4 regions of the Pallidibacillus thermolactis genome follow, and region 4 is predicted to be linked to each of the others. Evidence: riboswitches for the same ligand, from Rfam matches in the RefSeq annotation. Region 4 holds a riboswitch; each other region holds the start of a gene.

Region 1 (5,415 bases), on a different contig from region 4:
CACTAATTCCTACTTTTACTTTTTTCGTCTCATCATCGGATGAGCAAGCAACTGTAAATAAAACAATGAATAAAATGAATATACCAACTAGTATTTTTTTCATATATGTTTCCTCCAATTCTGTCATTATCTTCTTCTAATTTTTCTTGACAATATGTTTCCTAAGGATTGAATTCCTTGCACCATAATAATTAAAATGAGAACTGTTATCACCATTGTGACAGTGTCAAACCGTTGATAACCATAGGTAATTGCCAAATCACCAATTCCACCTCCGCCAACTGTACCTGCCATTGCGGAAGCTCCAATCAAACCAATAGTAGCAATTGTTATATTTACGACTAATGAACTTAGTGCTTCTGGAAGTAGAAATCGAAATATAGTCTGTAATGGAGTTGCTCCCATCGCTTTTGCAGCTTCAAGTACCCCCGGGTCTATTTCTAAAAGTGAACTTTCAACTAATCTTGCAATGTAAGGACCAGCATAAAAGACAAGTGGAACAATTGCTGCAGAAGTACCAATAGAAGTACCCACGATTAATCTAGTAAGCGGTATGATAGCGACCAATAAAATAATGAATGGGATCGAACGAAAAATATTAATAATTCCATTAAGCACAGTAAATATTGGGATATTCTCTAATATTTGACCTTTACGTGTAACAAAAAGGAAAATCCCTAGAGGCAATCCTAGTAAAACAGAGAATAATAAAGATAGACTAACCATTTGTATCGTCTCAACTAATGCCTCAATAATTTGCTCTCCATTAACTAGCATGACTTGTCACTTCCTTTAGATGTATTTGCTGATGATTCAAATAATTGATAGCTCGTTGAATCTCTATATCATCACCAATAAATTCAATGATCAAGTTACCAAAAGATTGCCCTTGTAATTCTGTAACATTACCAAACAAGATCGTTATATCGACATTGAATTTTTTGGCCACTTGTGAAATAAGGGGGCTTTCTGTTTGCTGACCAAAGAAACGGATTTGGTAAATACTTTTCGAACGATTTCCCTCTTTTAAAATTTCTTTGATTGATGGAGGAAATTGATCATTCATTACTGTACTTACAAATTTCCTTGCAGTTTCTGTCTTTGGTTTTGAAAATACTTCAAATACAGTACCTACTTCTATGATCTTTCCTGATTCCATCACTGCGACTCGGTCACATATTTCACTTACAACTGACATTTCATGGGTGATCATTAAGATCGTAATTTTGTATTCTTCATTAATTTTTTTCAATAATTGAAGAATGGAACTTGTTGTCTGAGGATCCAGTGCTGATGTGGCTTCATCACAGAGTAAAATAGATGGTTGTGTAGCTAAAGCTCTTGCAATACCGACACGTTGCTTTTGTCCACCTGACAATTGATCAGGATAATCATTAAGATTATCTGCTAAACCAACAAACTCCAGTAACTCAATAACCCTTTCACGTATTCTTTCTTTCGGTTTTTTAGCTAGAATAAGTGGCATTGCTACATTAGCATAAACTGTCTTTGAATTTAACAAATTAAAATGTTGAAAAACCATACCTATGTTTCGTTTTACTTCTCTAATTTGTTTTTCAGTTAATTGAGTTAAGTCCTGTCCATCTACAATTACTTGACCAGATGTAGGAGGCTCAAGATAATTTACACATCGGAGTAGGGAGCTTTTCCCTGCACCACTATACCCAACAATTCCAAATATTTCTCCTTTGTTAATTTTAAGATTAATATTTTTTAAAGCATGAACTGTCTTATCCTTACTTTTATATTCCTTCTCAAGATTAATGAACTCAATCACGGATAATCCTCCTTTATACAAATGAATAAGTTCTAAATTTTTTACTAATCGATTTCTCTATTTCGTTATGGGAAACGTTGTACAAATACTGATGTTTTTTAAATTAAAAAAACCTCTTCTGAAATAAGAAGAGGTTTAAATGCATCATAATTATAAGACCTCTTCCTATCTTCCAAGGTAAAAACCTTGCAGGATTTGGCACGGTACAAAAATGCCCGTTGCCGAGGTTTCATTGGGCCAGTCCCTCCACCTCTCTTGATAAGAAGATTTTATTTAATTATCTATTACTTTAAAAATCTAATTATTTAATAAATTAATTAATAATATATTATTTCAACAATCAAAAGTCAATGCTAAATTTTTATTTTTTTAGTTGCGATATAAATATATAAAAAAGTGGGCCCAAAAGAGACTTTATATGGGACCCATCCTTTCCTTCTCAACTATAAACTAAATAACTTTATCATTTATACGCCATTGTTGCATTAACGGCCTTTTTCCAACCTTTGTAAAGCTCGTTACGAACTTCTTCCGTCATACTTGGTTGGAAATCTTTTTCTTGATTCCATTGTCTCGCAATTTCGTCTTGATTTTCCCAATAACCTACAGCTAATCCTGCTAAATATGCTGCACCGAGGGCAGTAGTTTCTTTTACATAAGGTCTTTCTACCGCAACATTCAAGATATCGCTTTGGAATTGCATTAAAAAGTTATTAGCGACTGCTCCACCATCAACCCGTAAAGACTTAACAGGAATTTTTGCGTCTTTCTCCATGACATTTAATACATCTTTTGTTTGGTACGCTAATGATTCAAGGGTTGCACGAATAAAATGCTCTTTTGTCGTTCCTCTTGTTAGTCCGAAAATCGCTCCACGAGCTTCACTGTCCCAATATGGTGTACCTAAACCTACAAAAGCTGGGACTACATATACACCTTCCGTTGATTCAACACTTGTAGCGTATTCTTCACTTTCCCCAGCATGTTTAAACATACGTAATCCATCACGCAACCATTGAATGGCAGACCCAGCAACGAATATACTTCCTTCTAAGGCATATTCAACACGACCATCGATTCCCCAAGCAATCGTGGTTAACAAACCGTGTTCCGATTGGATTGCTTTTTCTCCTGTATTCATTAACATAAAGCAGCCTGTTCCATACGTATTTTTTACCATTCCAGGTTGAAAACATGCCTGACCAAATAAGGCAGCTTGCTGGTCACCGGCAACGCCCGCAATTGGAATATTTTGTCCAAAAAAATGATAATCAACTGTATATCCATAAATTTCAGAGGATGGTCGAACTTCTGGAAGCATGGATGATGGAACGGATAATATATCTAAAAGCTCATCGTCCCACTTAAGCTCATGAATATTATACATTAATGTGCGTGATGCATTGGAATAATCGGTTACATGAACTTTACCACCAGAGAATTTCCAAATTAACCAAGTGTCAATAGTACCAAATAACAAGTCACCTTTCTCCGCTTTCTCCCTTGCACCTTCGACATTGTCTAAAATCCATTTTACCTTCGTTCCAGAGAAATAAGGATCGATTAATAATCCCGTTTTGTCTCTAATTGTTTGTTCATAACCAGCCGTTTTTAAGTCTTGGCAAATTCCTTCTGTTTGACGTGATTGCCAAACAATCGCATGATAAACAGGCATTCCCGTATTTTTATCCCATACAACCGTTGTTTCCCGCTGATTCGTAATACCGATTCCTGCTATTTGTTCAGGATTAATATTGGACTCAGCTAAACATGTAGCAATAACAGATAGAACTGATCCCCATATCTCATTGGCATCATGCTCCACCCAGCCTTGTTTCGGGAAATGTTGGGTAAACTCTTTTTGTGCAATATGAACGATTTCTCCCTTTTTATTAAATAAAATTGCCCGTGAACTTGTTGTACCTTGGTCAATCGCTAACATAAATTTTTCCATTATGATTTCTCTCCCATCTCTATAATACTACTTATCTACTACTTTCATATTTCATAACGTTTATACGTTTTTTATGATTTATAATATGGCTATGCTTAAATTATAAAACTATACTTATTTAACTATGTTAATATCACTTTTTTCAACTGAATTCTTTTTTGTTATTGCATATATTACAACAAAAATAATAGCGCTTCCAATCAAAACAAACCATGAGCCGGCTAAAAATTGACTTTGAAATGCCCAATTATAAAATACACTTGCTAATAATGCTCCAACAATTGGACCTACAATCGGAATCCAAGCGTAACCCCAATTTGACTTACCTTTATTTGGAATTGGTAATAAAGCATGTGCTAATCTCGGACCAAAATCCCTTGCAGGATTAATAGCATACCCTGTTGTACCACCTAAACTCATCCCAATACTAACAATCAGAAAACCTACAATGAAAGGATTTAAACCATTAGCAAACTCATTTGCTCCTATTGCGAAAATCCCGAGCACTAATACGAACGTTCCTATAACTTCACTGATGAAGTTACCGAATAAATGCGGGATGGCTGGACTTGTTGCAAAAGTATCAAGAATCGCAACTTGATCCTTTGTTTCTTTCCAATGAGGTAAATATTGAAAGTATACAATAACAGCTCCAATGAAAGCACCGATTATTTGAGCGATAATATAAGTTGGTACAAGATTCCAAGCTAGATCACCTGATAGTGCAAAGGCGAGAGTCAAGGCAGGATTCAAATGAGCCCCACTATACTGACCGACAGCATATGCCCCCATTGCAACAGCAAGCCCCCATCCAAAAGTAATCACAACCCATCCACTATTATTGGACTTTGATTTTTTTAAACTTACTCCGGCACATACACCGACCCCTAGAATAATTAAGATCGAAGTACCTACCAATTCTGCTAAAAATAATGTCATTACCATACACCCCTTTACGAATAGATACAAAAAAGAGACCACGTAACCTATCGATAAAGATAAGTTTGTGATCTCCTATTCTCTTTCACATAACCTTCATCATTAACTTGTAAATTGAATTTATCACAAGGAGAAAACGCTGTCAACATGAATCTCTATTTTAACTTTAATAACGTAGATATGTTGTTAAATATTCGGGTTCTTACTTCAAACAACCATAATTAAAAGGAATTTATTATTCTTGCGGTTCATAATATTCCCATAAGTTTTTACTTGATGTCGTAATCGTAATTGCACCAGCATTTATGGCTTGCTCCACTTCCTCTACCGTCTCAATAAAGCCACTAGCGATAATTTGCTTTTCAGTCTGTTGACAAAATTGCTTGATAAGCTTCGGAACTAAACCGGGTAACAGTTCTAGAAAATCTGGATCCGTTCTTTGGATAAGTTTACTGCTTTTTTCCATCGAATTCGTATCGAGTAGAAATATACGTTGAATTGTGACAGCACCTTTTTGTTTAGCTCTTTCAATTACAGCTGGCTTCGTAGATATAATTCCATACGGTTTGAATTCTTGACAAATATATTCAGTTGCAAATTCATCAGCCTTTAGACCTTTAATTAAATCAATATCAATTAAAATCTTTTTCTCATATTGACTTGCCAGTTTAAAAATAGGTTTAAGTCTAGAAATATGAGCATTTAATACAGCATAATATTCATA
Region 2 (5,415 bases), on a different contig from region 4:
TTTCTTCTAAAATCAGTTTGGCATTCGAAAAATTCCCTTGTTGCACATAAGCGATTGTTAAAGTAAATAAAATTTCAGGGTTTTCGTCATCGATCCGTTTCGCTTCTTCTAAATATTCGATGGCTTCTTTCACATTACCTTCTTCAAGGCAAAGTCGTCCTTTATTAAGTAAACGTAGTTCTAATTGGGGAAAAGGAATGACGTTATCATTTGCTTTCGGATCTTTTTCCATAAAAATCCCACGCTTTGCTATATTTTCTTTGGACAGTTTAACATGGATATCGTGGAAATTCAAAAGAATTTGGGATTCACGCCGTTGGATCTACCCCACTCAACAAAATAAAAAGCCCCTTATACAAGGATAAGGGGGGTTCTAGCGTCCCGGACGAGATTCGAACTCATGACCTACAGCTTAGGAGGCTGTCGCTCTATCCAGCTGAGCTACCGGGACATGGTATTACAATTATACATTTATTCACTACTCTAATTCAATTTTTTGGTCGTCCCAATCTCAGTAAGCTTATTCAAGATGCCGTTCGATTGGTACGCTGATGTTGATTCGAAGATGCTTACTCGAGCGTGCTCTATCCAGCTGAGCTACCGGGACATGGTATTACAATTATTCATTTGTTTTACTACTCTAATCCAATATTTTTTGGGTCGTCCCAATCTCAGTAAGCTTATTCAAGATGCCGTTCGATTGGTACGCTGTTGTTGATTCGAAGATGCTTACTCGAGCGTGCTCTATCCAGCTGAGCTACCGGGACATGGTATACAATTATACATTTATTTATCAAATTGGACGTTTTTATTTTAACACATATTTCCTTTTCGAACAATATGGGACTATGTGGAACAATCCAAAGGTGAAAGGTGGATTTTCCAACCTTTTTCCTTTTGTACTAGCATTTCTATTAATATTTTTAAAAAATTATAAATTTATATTAAATTTCGTTCTGATTCAATTATAATGGTGTGTAAGTCAAAAAGAAGGGGATGAAAGGAAATGACAAATGAAAAATCGATTGATATTCAAGAGCTTACAAGCGAGCAAGATTGGAAAAAAGCCTATCCAATAATGAAACAATTACGGACCCATTTAAGTGAGGAGGAATATTTAACTTTAGTTCAAGAAGCAACAGAAAAGGAGAATTATAGACTAGTAGCCTTATATGATAACGAAAAAATGGTAGCCGTAACAGGTTTTATGCCAATGATTACTTTATATTATGGAAGATTCATATGGGTATGTGATTTAGTTACCGATGCAAACAGTCGTTCAAAAGGATATGGGAAAATACTTTTAAATTATGTACACCATTGGTCAAAGGAAAATGGCTATGACACCGTCGCTCTTTCATCAGGATTACAACGAGCAGACGCCCATCGCTTTTATGAAAAGAAAATGAACTACGATAAAGTTAGTTATGTTTTTAAAAAGCCGTTATAACGCTCAGGAACCTTTCTGTCATTATAAAAATGTAACCTATATTGCTTTTGTAGGTTACATTTTTATTTAGGTGGATTTGAATCATGGCGAACGGTACTTTTTTTATGCCTACCTTTCCAATTCCGACATGTATTAAAAGGTGCTTTATTGAAACATTATTCATGGCTAGATTTCCTAAATCTGTAAAGCGCTCGAAATCTTAACTTCCTTGCTAAATATGATAACAAACAGAAGGTTTTCAAAGTAAGTGGTTTAAGTGAGGAAGATCGAATCAATAAGTGATGTTAACCTAATACAGATCAACGCTTTTGTGGAGCTGTATTATGATTTCCAGAAAGTAATCATTGCATTTTTCATATGATTTACAAGCTTTATAAACAACCTTCGACATCAAAAGAAAAAATTTCCATTCATCGATTATTGATAAAGAAATAAAAATCATGTAATCTATTATTTATTGTGATAAAAAAATAAAGTTTTTTCTTCTTATCAAGAGAGATGGAGGGACTGGCCCTATGAAATCTCGGCAGCGGAACTTAGGAACTAAGTTGCTGTGCCAAATCCAGCAAGTTGTACTTGAAAGATAAGAAGGGTGTTTTATAGATACAAATATAAGGCCTCTTCTTGTTGTTTCAAGAAGAGGTCTTTTTGTAATTATGGGCGAAGTGCCCCATTTGAATTGTGGAGGTTGTACGATGAAAAAAGGAAATCCTTGGGCGTTAATCCCATTTGTTGTGTTTTTAGTTTTATTTATTGGTGCTGGGGTTATTACAGGTGATTTTTACATTTTCCCTGTTATTGTAGCCATCGCCATTTCAAGCGCTGTGGCCATAGCAATGAATCGAAAAGAACCTTTTGCAAAAAAGGTAGAAATTTTTTGCCAAGGAGCAGGAAATTCAAATGTCATGTTGATGGTGGTCATTTTTCTATTGGCCGGAGCCTTTTCATCGGTAGCAAAAGGCATGGGAGCCGTAGACTCTGCTGTTAACCTAGCTTTATCGTTTGTTCCGCAAAACTTGTTGATTGTAGGCTTGTTCATCATTGCTTGTTTTATCTCTTTATCCATGGGAACATCGGTAGGTACGATTGTTGCACTGGCGCCCATTGGAGTTGGGATAAGTGAGCAAACCGATTTTGCTGTAGCTTTAGTGATGGGAGCGATTATTGGCGGGGCCATGTTTGGCGATAATTTATCCTTTATTTCAGATACAACAATAACTGCTGTACGATCACAGGGTGCCGAAATGAAAGATAAATTTAAGGTCAATTTTTGGATCGTGCTGCCGGCAGCTATTGTCACGAGTATAATTTTGGGATGGATTACACTAGGTGAAACCGCACAAGTGGAACATTTAAGCTATAGTTGGATCAAAATTGTTCCTTATATTTTAGTTATTGTTTTAGCGTTAATTGGAATCAATGTTTTCTTAGTTTTAGCATTAGGGATTGTTCTCGCTGGAGCTGTTGGCCTAGCAGATGGTAGTTACCATATCATGAATCTTATAGAAACGATTGGCGAAGGAATGGCAGGAATGTATGAAATGGCCTTCCTCGCAATACTAATTGCTGGAATGGTGGAAGTTATTAAATTTAATGGAGGCATCGACTTTCTCCTTCAACTGGCCACAAGAAAAATTAAGTCGAAAAAGGGTGTCGAATTTAGTATTGCCGGTCTTGTTGGCGTAACCGATTTATCAACGGCAAATAATACGATTGCGATTTTAATTACCGGTCCACTGGCAAAAAAGATTGCCGAACAATATGGCATAGAACCAAGGAAAACAGCAAGCCTATTAGACATTTTTTCCTGTTCCATTCAAGGCCTGCTTCCATATGGCGCCCAATTACTTGTTGCAGCAAGCATTGCCGGAATATCGCCAGTCAGCATCCTACAATACGCTTTCTATCCAATCCTTATTGGAATTAGCGGTATTTGTGCTATTCTTGTTGGATATCCAAGAAAAAAGAAGTCATTCAATTAGTCCAATCAATATAGCAAAAAGGCTAATCGACAAGATCGATTAGCCTCTTTTTTTATTATTGTTTCCCCTTCTTGACCCATTCTGCAACGGTCACTGTACGTTTGGCCTGATGTTTGACCGCGGCTTCTACATCTCCGATCATTTTTCCATTTTGATCTACGGTTACACTTGTCCCATAAGGGTTGCCCCCTGCACCAAAGATAACGGGATCTGTATAACCAGGCGGTACAATGATGGCACCCCAATGCATCATAGAAGTATATAATGATAAAAGTGTTGCTTCCTGACCACCATGCGGATTTTGTGCAGAAGTCATTGCACTGACTACTTTGTTTACGGTTTTCCCATTGGCCCAGAGTCCACCTTGAATATCAAGAAATTGTTTCATCTGTGATGGCATATTCCCAAATCGAGTTGGAACACTAAAGATAATAGCATCAGCCCATTCAATGTCATCCGATGTTGCAACTGGGACATCTTTTGTTTTTTCCACCGTTGCTTTCCATGCTTCATTTCCCTGGATGACCGATTCAGGCGCTAATTCCTCTACTTTTAATACCTTCACCTCAGCGCCCATTTCTTTTGCTCCTTCTTCCGCCCATTTCGCTAATTGAAAATTCGTCCCACTCATACTGTAAAAAATAACAGCTAGTTTAACATTGGCCATTTTTTCAATCTCCTTTTGCTGATTTTCCATATTTTACACACGTCCTATTATTTCTCACTTTTTATTTTTCATTCATGATTTATAAATTGTGTTACTTTTCGCGGATGATTATTTACCATAAAGCGGATTGACTTTTTCCCTGCCATTGATGCCTGAGGAGTTCAATTTATTCGTAAAAAACTTGTCAATTACTTTTCTAACGTCCGTTTTCTTATAATATAAAAAAGGTGGGCAATAATGCCCACCTAACAATCGGATCCAAACCATTAAACCCCTTCCATCATATCACGTTTTCTGTATCCAACATATCCGAGTACCATTAACATGATACTGATAACAGTGATGGTAAGAAATGTTAATGCATCAAATTCTTCCAACGGTAACTGCGGAAGCCAACTTAGAACCGCTATATTCGAAACCCATTCCGGTATATCAACGATGGCACCAAAGTAGTTGACCGTAAAACAGTACGCTAAATAAATATAAACGACTTTCCCTAAATTTGGCATCCATCCGAGGGCTAGTGCGGCTAAGCCAATGATAAATAAAACCGATGGTAAGTAATTAAAACCAGCAGCAAGGAAATCATTAAACTCCATTGTGGTTGGTGTCTCCATGACCGAAAGCGCTGTTCCACCAAGAGTACTTGCAGAGATGAATATTCCTACGACACTAGTAAATATCGCAATTCCCATACAATGCCAATAAAGTTGGCTGCGCGTCACCTTCGTCGAAAATAGCTGACTCAAGCGCATTCGTCTTTCTTCCGCAAACAGTTTATTCACAATAAGAATCGGTACAATTGAAATTAACACGATCATTACGAGCATAATCGTTCCGGTAAAGGACTCTTCAATGGAAATGCTTGCATGGCTAAACATTTGTTTCATAATTTCATTACTTTCGATAAACGTCTGCATATCTCCATAGATTGCACCATAGGAAGCACCGATAAATATAAACGTCATCATCCAGCCAATCACGACACCTTTATTCAACTTAAATAATAAACCGCGGACGGATAATAATGACTTTTTGGCATAGGCTCTTCCCTTTCGCTCAGGAAGATAACCTGCCCCCATATCGCGTAAGCCTTCAAGGATGAAAGCGACTATGGTAATTATGACGACAAAAAGGAAAGCAAATAACAATGGAACCCAATCATTATTCGTATAGGGATACGTTAAATAAAACCAACCTAACGGATTGAACATCGATAAATCAACATTGGACGTATCGGTTCCTGCACGAATGATATATAGTACGCCTATTAAGCCTAAAGTTGAACCAGTTGCACTTGTCGACGTTGGCATAAT
Region 3 (5,415 bases), on a different contig from region 4:
TTGTCTTGCTTGTAATTCAGCTTGTCTTCTTGCACGTTCTTCTTCAATTCTTCTTCTTTCAGCTTCTTCTGCCTCTTTCTTTTGTTGGATTAAGTCTTCTTCCGTATTTAGTAGTTGTTTCTTAAGTGCTTCTGCCTGCGCTTTTTGTTCAGAAATTGTTGCTTGGATTCCTTCTAGTTCTAACTTTTTATCTTTTAAACTCATTAATTTTTCTTCAGATTCTTTTTCCTTTTTAGCAAGCAGTTTAGCATCTCTTTTCTGTTCTTCAACTAAATTTTGATCGGCCTCAATAATTTTTGAAACTGCATTTGTTCTGCTTACTAATTCTGTAAAATTAGTAGAACCGAGAATGATATCCAAGTAAGCTTTATTCCCACCATTTTGTTGCATAAGTCGGAGGCGTTCTTTTATTAATTCTTTGCGCTCTTCCATCTTCTTTTGAAGATGCTTTTTGTCAGCATTTAACTGGTCGATTACATCTTGCGTTAACTTTATATCTTTTTCCGTTTTTGCAATTATTTTTTCATTTTCTTTAATTGCATTTTCAATTTTGGCGATTTGCTCTTCCACTTTAGCTTGCTTATTGCGATTTTCATCTATTTTTTGTTGAATCTCCGCAGGCCTTTCTGCAAAAGTCGGTGTTGCAGTATATAAACCTGTTCCTAAAAGAATCGTAGCACTTAGAACAGCAATTGACTTTTTCATTTAAGATCTCACCTTTTTCCCTATCTTTTGACATTTCTGACTACTATTCTACAAATCAATTTTGTCGAACGAATTACCATTATGTTACATTTATGTTTCAAATTACCTATTTTTTTTACAGACCTCTTTTATCATAGTTTGGAAAACTTTTCCTGTCAAGTTTCAAAAACTTCATGTAAATAGTAACCAATCCACTTTTTTAATAGATCTCTACAAAACACAAAAAGGGATCTATTCTTTCACAAAGTAAAGTGAATGAATAAATCCCTTTCTCTTTTTAGTGATCTTCCTTTTCCAGAACTTGTTTCATTATTTTTATTTTCCCAAGCGTCTCTGCTTCTCGATGAGCTAACATGATTAACAAATCGCCATGTGTTTCGACTGATCCATTTGGAACCTTAAATTTCACATCCGTTTTCCAAAACAGCTCACTAAACTCATTAATTCTTTGTTGTTGATGAACTAAGTTTTCAACTAATTGATATAAAGTTGGTGGCTTTATTTTCCAATCGGATACGCTAATATCTGCACTAAACAGCTCTGCATAATCTGTCGGTAATATTTGCATATCTCGCGAAACAAATAAAAACTTTTCGAACATGAATAAAGTATTACCTATATGCCAACGAATCGTTTGCTCGAAATATTTCGATTGTTTATCAACAATTTCCTCATCTAATTCTTCTATATATGAAAGAAGTGATGATCTTGCCAAATTAAACTGTTTTAACATTTCCATGCTTCATTCCTCCTACAGTTCTAGTATAGAGGAATCAAAGAAGAATGAAAAGTATAGCGATTTAAAGGGCTGGTTTATTATTAAGAATAAAAGAGGCGCCCTACCAGCCTCTATCTTAAATCGTAAGCCAAATAAAACCTACACGAAAGCCTCATTGTCTAATTTTGCAAGTTCTTCTCCTAAAAATTTCGCAACTGCTAACATTCCGAATTTGCCACTTCTTGCTTCTGCATCGCTGTTATAGTTCGTATTCGTATTTATATCGTATGTGTAAATATTCCCTTCCTTATCCTTAATAAATTCGATTCCGGCAACTTGAATGTCATTCGCTTTTAATACTTGTTCATATTTTTCGATAATCGGATCATGAAAATCTTCTTGAATTTCAAACATTGGGCGAACCGTAGTTTCTTCCCCGACTGGACAAAACAAATCATCAATTCGACAAGCATCAGCCGGACATAGTTCAAATCCATCGGAAGTATCCACCCGAACCGCATATAAGAATTTTCCATTGACAAACTCACAACGCGTAATAAATTTTTCTGGTGACTCAATATATTGTTGAATAAGAGTTATTCCATCAACTGAATTTTCAAATTGATCACTTTCTACATATGCTTTTAAAGCATCGAACGAATGGAACAATTGAACACCTAAACCTTTACCTGCTCGGTTATGTTTTGTAATAAATTTTTTTCCTTCAAAAGCCTTTGCAGCTTCAATTATTTGTTTTTTACCGACAGCAACCAATGTTTTTGGAGTTTTAATGCCATATTTTTCAAGTTCTAAGTATTGACGCACTTTACTTACTTCTAATTGTAACGCACGACTACCATTGATCACTTTCCTCCCATTATGTTCCAACCAAGCAAGTACAGCATGGGCAAGCTCAGGTGAATAACGATGTCCTCTTGTATGACTTGATGCACTCATGCGGTTGTAAAAGATCCCTTCAGGTGGTGTTTTTGTTAAATCAACCATACCGTCTCCTAAGTGCCAATCTTCATAAGGTAAATTTAATTCTTCCAGTCGTTTAAACAAATGGGCTGTCCATTCATGATTTTCATGTATTACATAAATTTTTGTCATATTCAAATCCCCTTTTATTTTGTTAATGCTCCACGTAGTTCTTCTACCTTTGGCATTACTCGTTTTGCAAATCGTTCCATCTCTTCTAATTGAGGTGAACACTGCAATAAGAGTAAGTTTACACCGGCTTTTTCATATTCTAAAATTCTTTTTGCTATTTGCTCAGGTGTACCGACAAGATTCGGACGCAACCCACGATTCGAAACAGAATAATCTTGAAGTTGTAACTTTTGTTCAAGTTCTGATTTTGTCGTAAAGTCCTTAAAGCCTGCATAACCACTTAGATCTTTTACATTTGTAATACGTTCTAACTCAGCGTATGCTTCATTTTCTGTATCACGACAAATCACATATGCTGCCATTCCAAAGGTTGCCAAAGGTTGTTTTCCAGCCTTTGCTCTTCGCTGTTTCATATCTTCAATTTTTACTTTCACTTCATCAACTGTACCACCATGCATAACATAAGCATCACAATAATTGGAAATGACTTCCTTTCCTTTATCGCTTTCACCACCAGCATACAGTTTTATTGTCGGTTTTTGCACTGGTTTCGGAAACAGATGAGTATTTTCTATTTTGTAATACTTCCCTTGATAAGAAAAAGTTTCTTCGGTCCATAATCCTTTTAAAATTTCAACAAATTCACTTGTTCGTTCATACCGTTCATCGTGGGATGTAAAGTCCCCGCCGTATTGTTTCGCTTCTTCCTCCCACCAACCGGATACGACATTTAATGTAAAACGCCCTTGGCTAATATGATCAATTGTTGCAGCCTGTTTCGCAGTCACAGCTGGATTATGATAAATCGGGCGTACCGCTTGGATAATTTCAATTTTTTCTGTTACAGCTGCTAATGCTGCAGCGAGAGACCATCCTTCTAATGTATCTTTTTTGACTCCTTTTATATCATTTAAATATAATTCAAGAATCAAAGTCGCTTCATAGCCCCAATTTTCTGCAGACTGGATCACTTCCTTTGCATATTCAAATGTTGTTGGCATGTTTTCATCTTCTACGTTTCTTAGCCAACCTCCAAATACTGGTAACCAGAATCCATACCTCACCTGTATCCCTTCTTTCTATCGTATTCAAAAATAAAACTCTTTTCCGATAAGAAAAGAGTTCGATAAACTTCATATCTCTTCTTATCTTTCAAGCGAATCGCTTGATGGATTTAGCACAGTATTCTAAAAAAGAACCTGTTGCTGAGGCTTCACTGGGCCATGTCCCTCCACCTCTCTCGATAAGAATAACACTATTTACTTAATTGTTTGTTATAATAAAATAAATTTTTTGAAATGTCAACAAAATAATCCCAATAATTCCTACTTGACTAATCTGTTTTTTAGTTATACAATAGTTTACAAATTTAATAATTTTCTTATCAAGAGAAGTCGAGGGAACTGGCCTGATGACGCTTCAGCAACCTCTGAATTTCATTCAGAAAGGTGCTAAATCCAGCAAGAAGTTTTTCTTGGGAGATAAGAAATGATTCGAATCGTATTTCAATCATCCTCTTTTCTCTTTAAGAAAAGGGGTTTTTTTATATAATTTACAATCAACTCTTATTTCCCAAAAACAAAAAACTTATTTTAAATAAATGAGGTGAAAGTATTGAGTGACGTCGTCATTATTTCGGGGAGTCCGACTGAAACATCTAGATCTGAGCAAGTATTAAAGTATTTAGGATCATTACTGTTAAAGGAAAATATGTCTGTTACACATTTTTCTGTAAAAGATGTCCCTTCTGAGGACCTCATGACCGCCAATTACCTTAGCCCGGTCATTCAAAACATTGTACAATCTGTTCAACAAGCGAAGGGGCTTATTGTTGGAACACCTGTTTATAAAGGTGCTTACGCCGGTGTATTTAAATCTTTAATCGACTTATTTCCACAAGATGTATTTCAACATAAACCTGTATTACCACTTATGACAGGAGGAAGTTCTAATCATCTTTTAGCATTAGAATATAGCTTAAAACCGTTAATTGCATCGTTAAAAGGGATGAACCTTAAAGGAATCTTTATTCAAGACGATCAAATTGATAAATATAGGGAAAAACCGATCGTTGATGAAGAGATTTTGCAAAGAACAAAAAAGCAACTGTACTATTTTAAAAGTTTAATCGACTTACAAACGGTTCATTTAACCGTTTAAAAGAGACTGAAGACGACAATTTTGGATTCGCGATGAATATCTTGGCATGCAACTATCATGAACATTCGTATCCTTGCTTGCAAAATAAGTACGTTAGACTATTCACAAAGGGAAGAGTTGGTTGGAATATCTTCACCTCAATTAAAAAAGTACAAGATTAATGGAATTAAATGGGAAAATCGTCACAATGAACGATATGAGTTTGCAGAAGAATTTTTGGACGTTTGCTAAAAAATTTTAAAAGGAAGTGAGAGAGAAGACAAAGCCTGTTGATACTTCATGAAATGTCCCTCTTTTTTCAGCATGAAAAAAGGGGGGCAAAATAAGTAACGTCACACGTTATACCAATTTAATTTCATTCATGAAAGGGTGAATCATTTGAGTGATGTTGTCATTATTTCAGGAAATCCAAATGAAATATCGGAAACTGAACAAGTTCTTAAATATTTAGGACTTTTACTAATTGAAGAAGGTTTTTCGGTTAAACATATTTCTGTAAAAGATATTCCCCCAGAAACACTTTTCAACACTGATTCTCAAAATCCGCTTATCCAACAAATGAAACAGTCTATACACAGCTCGCATGGAATTATTATTGGCTCACCTGTTTTACAAGGATCCTTTTCCGGCGTATTAAAAGCCTATATTGACTTATTACCACCTAACATCTTTGAACAAAAACCGGTCCTACCCATTATGACTGGCGAAAGCCTCGATTA
Region 4 (5,415 bases):
AAAGGTACTATTTAAGGTATCCAACGATAATCAAAATATGAAAGGTCGAGGCTATTTAGAGTTAAGCAAAATTAACAATGAAAAAACATCAGGATTTTTACGTCTAGATTATTTGATAACTGGGACAATGAGTTCAATTATTAAATCAGTCATCTCAAACTCAGGAAAAGAAAAAGCGGAAGCAGCTATTAAAGAAACAGTGCATAATTTATTAAATTAAAACTTCTAGTCTTAATGATTTCTTTTCTGCATTGATTGGCGAATTTTAAAGGAGGGTACACTCTTGTCGGAATATTTGGTGAAGCTTTTGGCATGGTCTGATGAAGCTTTACAAGCGATCGAAAACTCAAGTCATGATGAACGGGATCTTGAAGATTTGAAACATCAATTCATCGTGTTTCGAAAAAAACTTAACGAAAACAAAAAATTAAATGAGCAAGAAATATATGAACAAGCACTTAAGCTTTACAATCAATTTCAAGCACAATTTTCAGTTGATGATCCGGATGTAGTGGCCCGGCAAATAAACAATCAAAGTATTGTACCGATTGGAGAGCATCGATTACCGCCTCTACCTTATGCTTACAATGCTTTAGAACCTTATATCGACGAAGAAACAATGAGGTTACATCACGATAAACATCATAAAAGTTATGTTGATGGTTTAAATAAGGCGGAAATAGAGATGCAAAAAGCCCGTCGAACGAACAATTTTGATCTCATTAAACACTGGGAACGGGAGGCTGCGTTTAATGGCGCAGGACATTATTTGCATACGATCTTTTGGCATATAATGAGCCCGAATGGTGGCGGACAACCGCGAGGAAATTTATTGCAAGCGATTAATCAATCCTTCGGAAGTTTTCATCAGTTTAAAAAACATTTTTCTGAAGCTGCTAATAAAGTGGAAGGTGGCGGTTGGGCCATTCTTGTATGGTCACCACGGGCCAGACGTTTAGAAATTTTACAAGCAGAAAAACATCAAAATTTAAGTCAATGGGATGTAATTCCACTACTCGTCCTTGATGTTTGGGAACATGCTTATTATTTAAAATATAAAAACGACCGAAAAAAATATATTGATAATTGGTGGAATATCGTGAATTGGTCGGAAGTAAATAAACGGTTTAATGAAGCTCAAAACGTTAAATGGCATCCTTATTAATAATATAGATTGTAAAAATATTTGATAAAAGTATAAAGTAGTGTTTAATTGAGATTACTTTTAAATACTTGTACTTTTAGGGTTGTCCAAAAAGACGCCCTCTTTTCTTATCCTTTGTTCCCATTTCCACTTTTAAATCTTTAAGCTAAAAATTTTTTCACTATTTGAAATCCCTTGGATCGTATTGTTTTACATCATCGTTTGGTGAGTTACCTGTTCCATCCTTAGCCTTACTGTTTGGTGTACCGTAAATTTGATTATCTTTTGTAACCTCTCTACCTTCTTGGAACCTTGCTTTCTTTTTCATTATATGATCACCTTAACCTTTCATTTATTTTTCAAAAAATTTATTCGTCATCAATTCAAAATCGCCACTTAGGCTATCATTATTTCCATTTTTAACTAGCGTATCAGCAAATACTTTCATCCGACGGTAAGCTTCTGGATGAAAAGATATATAAACACGTTCAATAGATGGATCCTGGCTTAAAATAACGTTTTTAATCCACTTTTCATATTTTTTTTTGATTGGATCTAGTTCCGTATCCCTTCTTTTTACTTTTTCATCATTTAACTGTAATGCCCGATTAACTCCTTCTTTTATAGCTCTCCCAGTTTTACCCTGTTGATCGTTATTTTTACTACGATTAATATCTGTCCAAATAGCAACATAAGCCTCTTGATTTAAAATGATCACTTCGGCCTTTTCTACTATATCTAGTTTTTCCAAATCTCTTACTAACGGTTTAGAAACATAAAACTTATCCTTATTACTCATTTCAATTGGATTATCATTTTTCGGAATGTAGTGAACATGCATCGGAATCAATTTGTCATGATTGGCTACTTCTTCTCCAGAACAACCAACAAGCCCTATCAACAACGCAATAGTTATAAAATAGTTCAATTTTCGCATGCTGAAACCTCACCCTATCTATTTGTTCAAGAATAGGTTGGCTAATATTTTGCAATTTATACAATTGGATAGGCTTTTTTATTTTTATAAATTTTCATTCAACGCCTTTACGTAAAGTAAAATTTATGATAAACTAGAACCAACTGAATATGGTTATCAAGAGTGAATGAGAGACCTGGCTCGATGACTTCACAGCAACCTGCCCTTTCAGGTAAGGTGCTCCAACCAGCAAAGCATTGCTTTGGATGATAACGAACGGCTGAACGCTCTTTGTTGCATCCTGCAATGAAGAGCTTTTTTTCGTTCGTTTCAAAACAAATATAGGAGTGAAACGAAATGAATGTAAGTGGTTTTATAAGAGGGTATATGTCGAAAAACATGACCGGAGAAACGTTTTTCATGAAAGTTGCCGATACTATCGAGAAACAATTGCAAGAATGGGATCCAACATATCACGTACTTTTACTAAAATTTAAAGACTACGTACTCATTGTTCAAAAAGGGGAAACTTCTTATGAATTAACGATTTCAGAACAAGAACTTGCTCAGCATCAAAGTCGTTCTCCCTTCTCCTTAGATCACAAAATTTGGTGCGTGTTACAACAGGAAGGTTTACAAATTGTAAAAGGTAAAGGAAACTACATAGACCACTGTATCTCTTAAAAAAATGGAAAGAAATGTATAATCTGTGGAATTTCGTTAAAAGTTATATGTGGGAGGTGCAGAAAATGTCAAAAGATCGCCAGGAAACGAAACTTAGAAAAAGTGGTCATGTAGCTTCAGACAGGGACCCATCCCTTGAAAATGATGGAGCAACGAAATTGTCAAGTCCAGAAGAAGCACGGAGATTAAATGACAATAAACGTTAAGCGTGTATTTCCAAGTTGACTTATCGGAATAATGGCATATAATATAAACAACCAAAACGAAGAAAATCAACTTATCCAGAGAAGTGGAGGGAATTGGCCCGATGAATCTTCAGCAACAGGTTCTGTGTATGAACACTGTGCTAAATCCAACAAGTATTTCACTTGAAAGATAAGTTGAGGTGATTGAACCTCTTCTTATTTTTCAAGGAGAGGTTTTTTAAGGAGTGATGGAATTGACACACCAAAATCGAAAAACAATAGCAGAAAGAAAAAATAAATTAATTAATAAATTAATTGCTTATAACATCTATAAAAAAGACGGTCGACATTTATATGAATTATCTTTATTTGAACTTGAACAAGAATATAAAAAACTCATCAAAGAATCGCATCCCCACGGTGAACTAAATTCAATCCATGTTAAATAAGCAAATGTTACAAGGAGTCCTGATTATTGTATCGAGGACTCTTTTTGATTGGATTATTTTTATAAATGACGAAGCCATTACCCCTTAGCCAAATAATGTTGACACAGCGGTAAAAATTTTGAGTAATATAGAAAATTTTCAATTTGAATATAACGCAATCGCTTTATAGATCCTTTACCTGTCATTAGATTAAATGAATGAAAATCCCAATTATAATTTTACCAGCTAGCTTACTCAGCTTTTGTCTATTCTAATCAAATGTGAGTGTTAAATCTGACTGCAAGATTATGTATTTCGGTTAACATAAAAATAAAAGAAAAAAAATGGAAGGAAGCAGTGCACAACTCATTAGTAACTGAATAATATCATTACGGATAATGCTGGAAATATTTTAAAAAATAGACCCATCATTCTCGGTTGATGGGTTCAACCTTGTTCAGGCTCGTTTTATTCAATTTTCGATCGCTTCTCAACCAAATTTTTCGTTCCACTATAAAATCCGCTGGCCGATAATCCGAGCATAATACCGACTAAAACTCCTTCTTTCGGTGTCACATCTACATAAACCAATGTTATTATAATTCCTAAAAAAATAGCGACAATTGGAGAGTACTTGGCTGGTAAGCCAATCTTTTTAAAGATTTCTGTAATCCCAGCAATTAATGGAATAATCGCAACATCATAGATTTCAAACATAATTCCTCCCTCCTTTGTAATAAACTATGAAATTTTCAAATATAATGGAACGGCTAGCATGGGGTAGAAAGGAATTTTTTTCCAGTGACAAGCATGAACTGGCTCTATTCATGGACATTTAAGAAGAAAATAGGATTTTAATTGAAAAACTTTCTGTAACTTGCAATCAGTATGATATAATCCATGGAAATAATTCCATTTTTGTCTAATGATGTTTCGAAGTTGAAAAAGGGGATGAGGAAATGAAAATTTACGGTTATACAATTGATAAAGCTGGAAGATGTCAGCACTATCACAGTAAGAAGGATATTATTTCTATTAAATTTAAGTGTTGCAATAAATATTATCCGTGTTATAAATGTCATGTGGAATGCGAGGACCACCCCATTCAATCTTGGAAAAAGGAAGAATATGAGGAACTTGCCATCCTTTGTGGCATCTGTAAAAAAGAACTGACGATAAATGAATACTTAAACAATGATAAATGTATTTATTGCCATGCTTTGTTTAATCCGAAATGTTCCAGTCACTACCATATTTACTTTGGTATGACCGGTCACAGTCGAACAATGTAATTTTTAATAAAAATGAAAGGTGCTGTCCTATAAGGACAAAAATAGTAGATTTTGAAAAAAGGCGGTAACTTTCCTACTTGTTTAGCTTTTGTCCATTTGTGCGGAGCATAAGTGCCAACACACGAGCTTATAGACATGCGTCAATGTGCGTCCTCGTTGTGAAGTCTGAGGCTTAGCCACTGAGTGCACGGACGCCAATGGAACAGAAAATCTACTCGGTTTTCCTTTATGGACAGCCCTCGGTGCATTAAACGACTAAAAGTTTTTCAATCTCTTCTTTTAGCTTCAAAGACGAAACATTTGATGCGAAACGACCAACAACCTGTCCGTTTCGATCAACGAGAAACTTCGTAAAATTCCACTTAATTGCTTCACTACCTAAAACACCTTTTGCCTGACTTTTTAGATATTTGAATAACGGATGAGTATTTTCACCATTAACATCGACTTTCGCAAACATCGGAAAAGTTACCCCGTAATTCCTTTCACAAAAAGCAGCAATCTCATCTTCTGTTCCAGGTTCCTGACTGCCAAATTGGTTACAAGGAAAACCAAGCACTTCAAAACCACGAGGATAATACTCATCATACAATTGCTGTAATTCTTTATATTGCGGTGTAAAACCACACTTACTGGCTGTATTTACAATTAACAACACTTTTTCTTTAAATTCTCCAAGACTAATTTCTTCACCTTTGATTGTTTTAGCGGAGTAAGCATAAATCGACATTCGGTAAACACTCCCTTTCCTATTTTTGTTCTATTA

The links. A riboswitch is a leader RNA that binds a small molecule or an ion and turns the genes downstream of it on or off. The one in region 4 is predicted to bind S-adenosylmethionine.
Region 1: linked by a shared signal. The riboswitch ahead of OEV82_RS03195 (methionine ABC transporter ATP-binding protein) and the one ahead of OEV82_RS08805 (hypothetical protein) in region 4 are both predicted to bind S-adenosylmethionine.
Region 2: linked by a shared signal. The riboswitch ahead of OEV82_RS00065 (Na+/H+ antiporter NhaC family protein) and the one ahead of OEV82_RS08805 (hypothetical protein) in region 4 are both predicted to bind S-adenosylmethionine.
Region 3: linked by a shared signal. The riboswitch ahead of OEV82_RS04570 (LLM class flavin-dependent oxidoreductase) and the one ahead of OEV82_RS08805 (hypothetical protein) in region 4 are both predicted to bind S-adenosylmethionine.

What each region holds. Positions count from the first base shown of each region.
Region 1 covers NZ_JAOUSE010000005.1:46,107-51,521, reverse strand. The annotation lists gene OEV82_RS03205 (MetQ/NlpA family ABC transporter substrate-binding protein) at 1-103, opposite strand, end outside; gene OEV82_RS03200 (methionine ABC transporter permease) at 127-777, opposite strand; gene OEV82_RS03195 (methionine ABC transporter ATP-binding protein) at 767-1,798, opposite strand; SAM riboswitch class I at 1,961-2,063, opposite strand; gene glpK (glycerol kinase GlpK) at 2,262-3,752, opposite strand; gene OEV82_RS03185 (MIP/aquaporin family protein) at 3,867-4,691, opposite strand; gene OEV82_RS03180 (glycerol-3-phosphate responsive antiterminator) at 4,927-5,415, opposite strand, start outside.
Region 2 covers NZ_JAOUSE010000001.1:9,647-15,061, reverse strand. The annotation lists gene OEV82_RS00080 (tetratricopeptide repeat protein) at 1-232, opposite strand, end outside; tRNA gene OEV82_RS00075 (tRNA-Arg) at 378-451, opposite strand; gene OEV82_RS00070 (GNAT family N-acetyltransferase) at 1,007-1,450, shown strand; SAM riboswitch class I at 1,934-2,040, shown strand; gene OEV82_RS00065 (Na+/H+ antiporter NhaC family protein) at 2,146-3,432, shown strand; gene wrbA (NAD(P)H:quinone oxidoreductase) at 3,488-4,099, opposite strand; gene OEV82_RS00055 (hypothetical protein) at 4,208-4,366, opposite strand; gene OEV82_RS00050 (ABC transporter permease) at 4,366-5,415, opposite strand, start outside.
Region 3 covers NZ_JAOUSE010000008.1:1,363-6,777, forward strand. The annotation lists gene OEV82_RS04555 (C40 family peptidase) at 1-705, opposite strand, end outside; gene OEV82_RS04560 (DinB family protein) at 983-1,444, opposite strand; gene OEV82_RS04565 (ATP-grasp domain-containing protein) at 1,583-2,536, opposite strand; gene OEV82_RS04570 (LLM class flavin-dependent oxidoreductase) at 2,551-3,600, opposite strand; SAM riboswitch class I at 3,679-3,786, opposite strand; SAM riboswitch class I at 3,915-4,024, shown strand; gene ssuE (NADPH-dependent FMN reductase) at 4,151-4,696, shown strand; gene OEV82_RS04580 (hypothetical protein) at 4,754-4,927, shown strand; gene OEV82_RS04585 (NAD(P)H-dependent oxidoreductase) at 5,075-5,415, shown strand, end outside.
Region 4 covers NZ_JAOUSE010000024.1:2,701-8,115, reverse strand. The annotation lists gene OEV82_RS08825 (SRPBCC family protein) at 1-220, shown strand, start outside; gene OEV82_RS08820 (superoxide dismutase) at 284-1,165, shown strand; gene OEV82_RS08815 (hypothetical protein) at 1,326-1,472, opposite strand; gene OEV82_RS08810 (hypothetical protein) at 1,497-2,081, opposite strand; SAM riboswitch class I at 2,232-2,336, shown strand; gene OEV82_RS08805 (hypothetical protein) at 2,418-2,744, shown strand; gene OEV82_RS08800 (YpzI family protein) at 2,810-2,950, shown strand; SAM riboswitch class I at 3,019-3,126, shown strand; gene OEV82_RS08795 (Fur-regulated basic protein FbpA) at 3,178-3,378, shown strand; gene OEV82_RS08790 (hypothetical protein) at 3,826-4,074, opposite strand; gene OEV82_RS08785 (CHY zinc finger protein) at 4,317-4,649, shown strand; gene OEV82_RS08780 (glutathione peroxidase) at 4,897-5,379, opposite strand.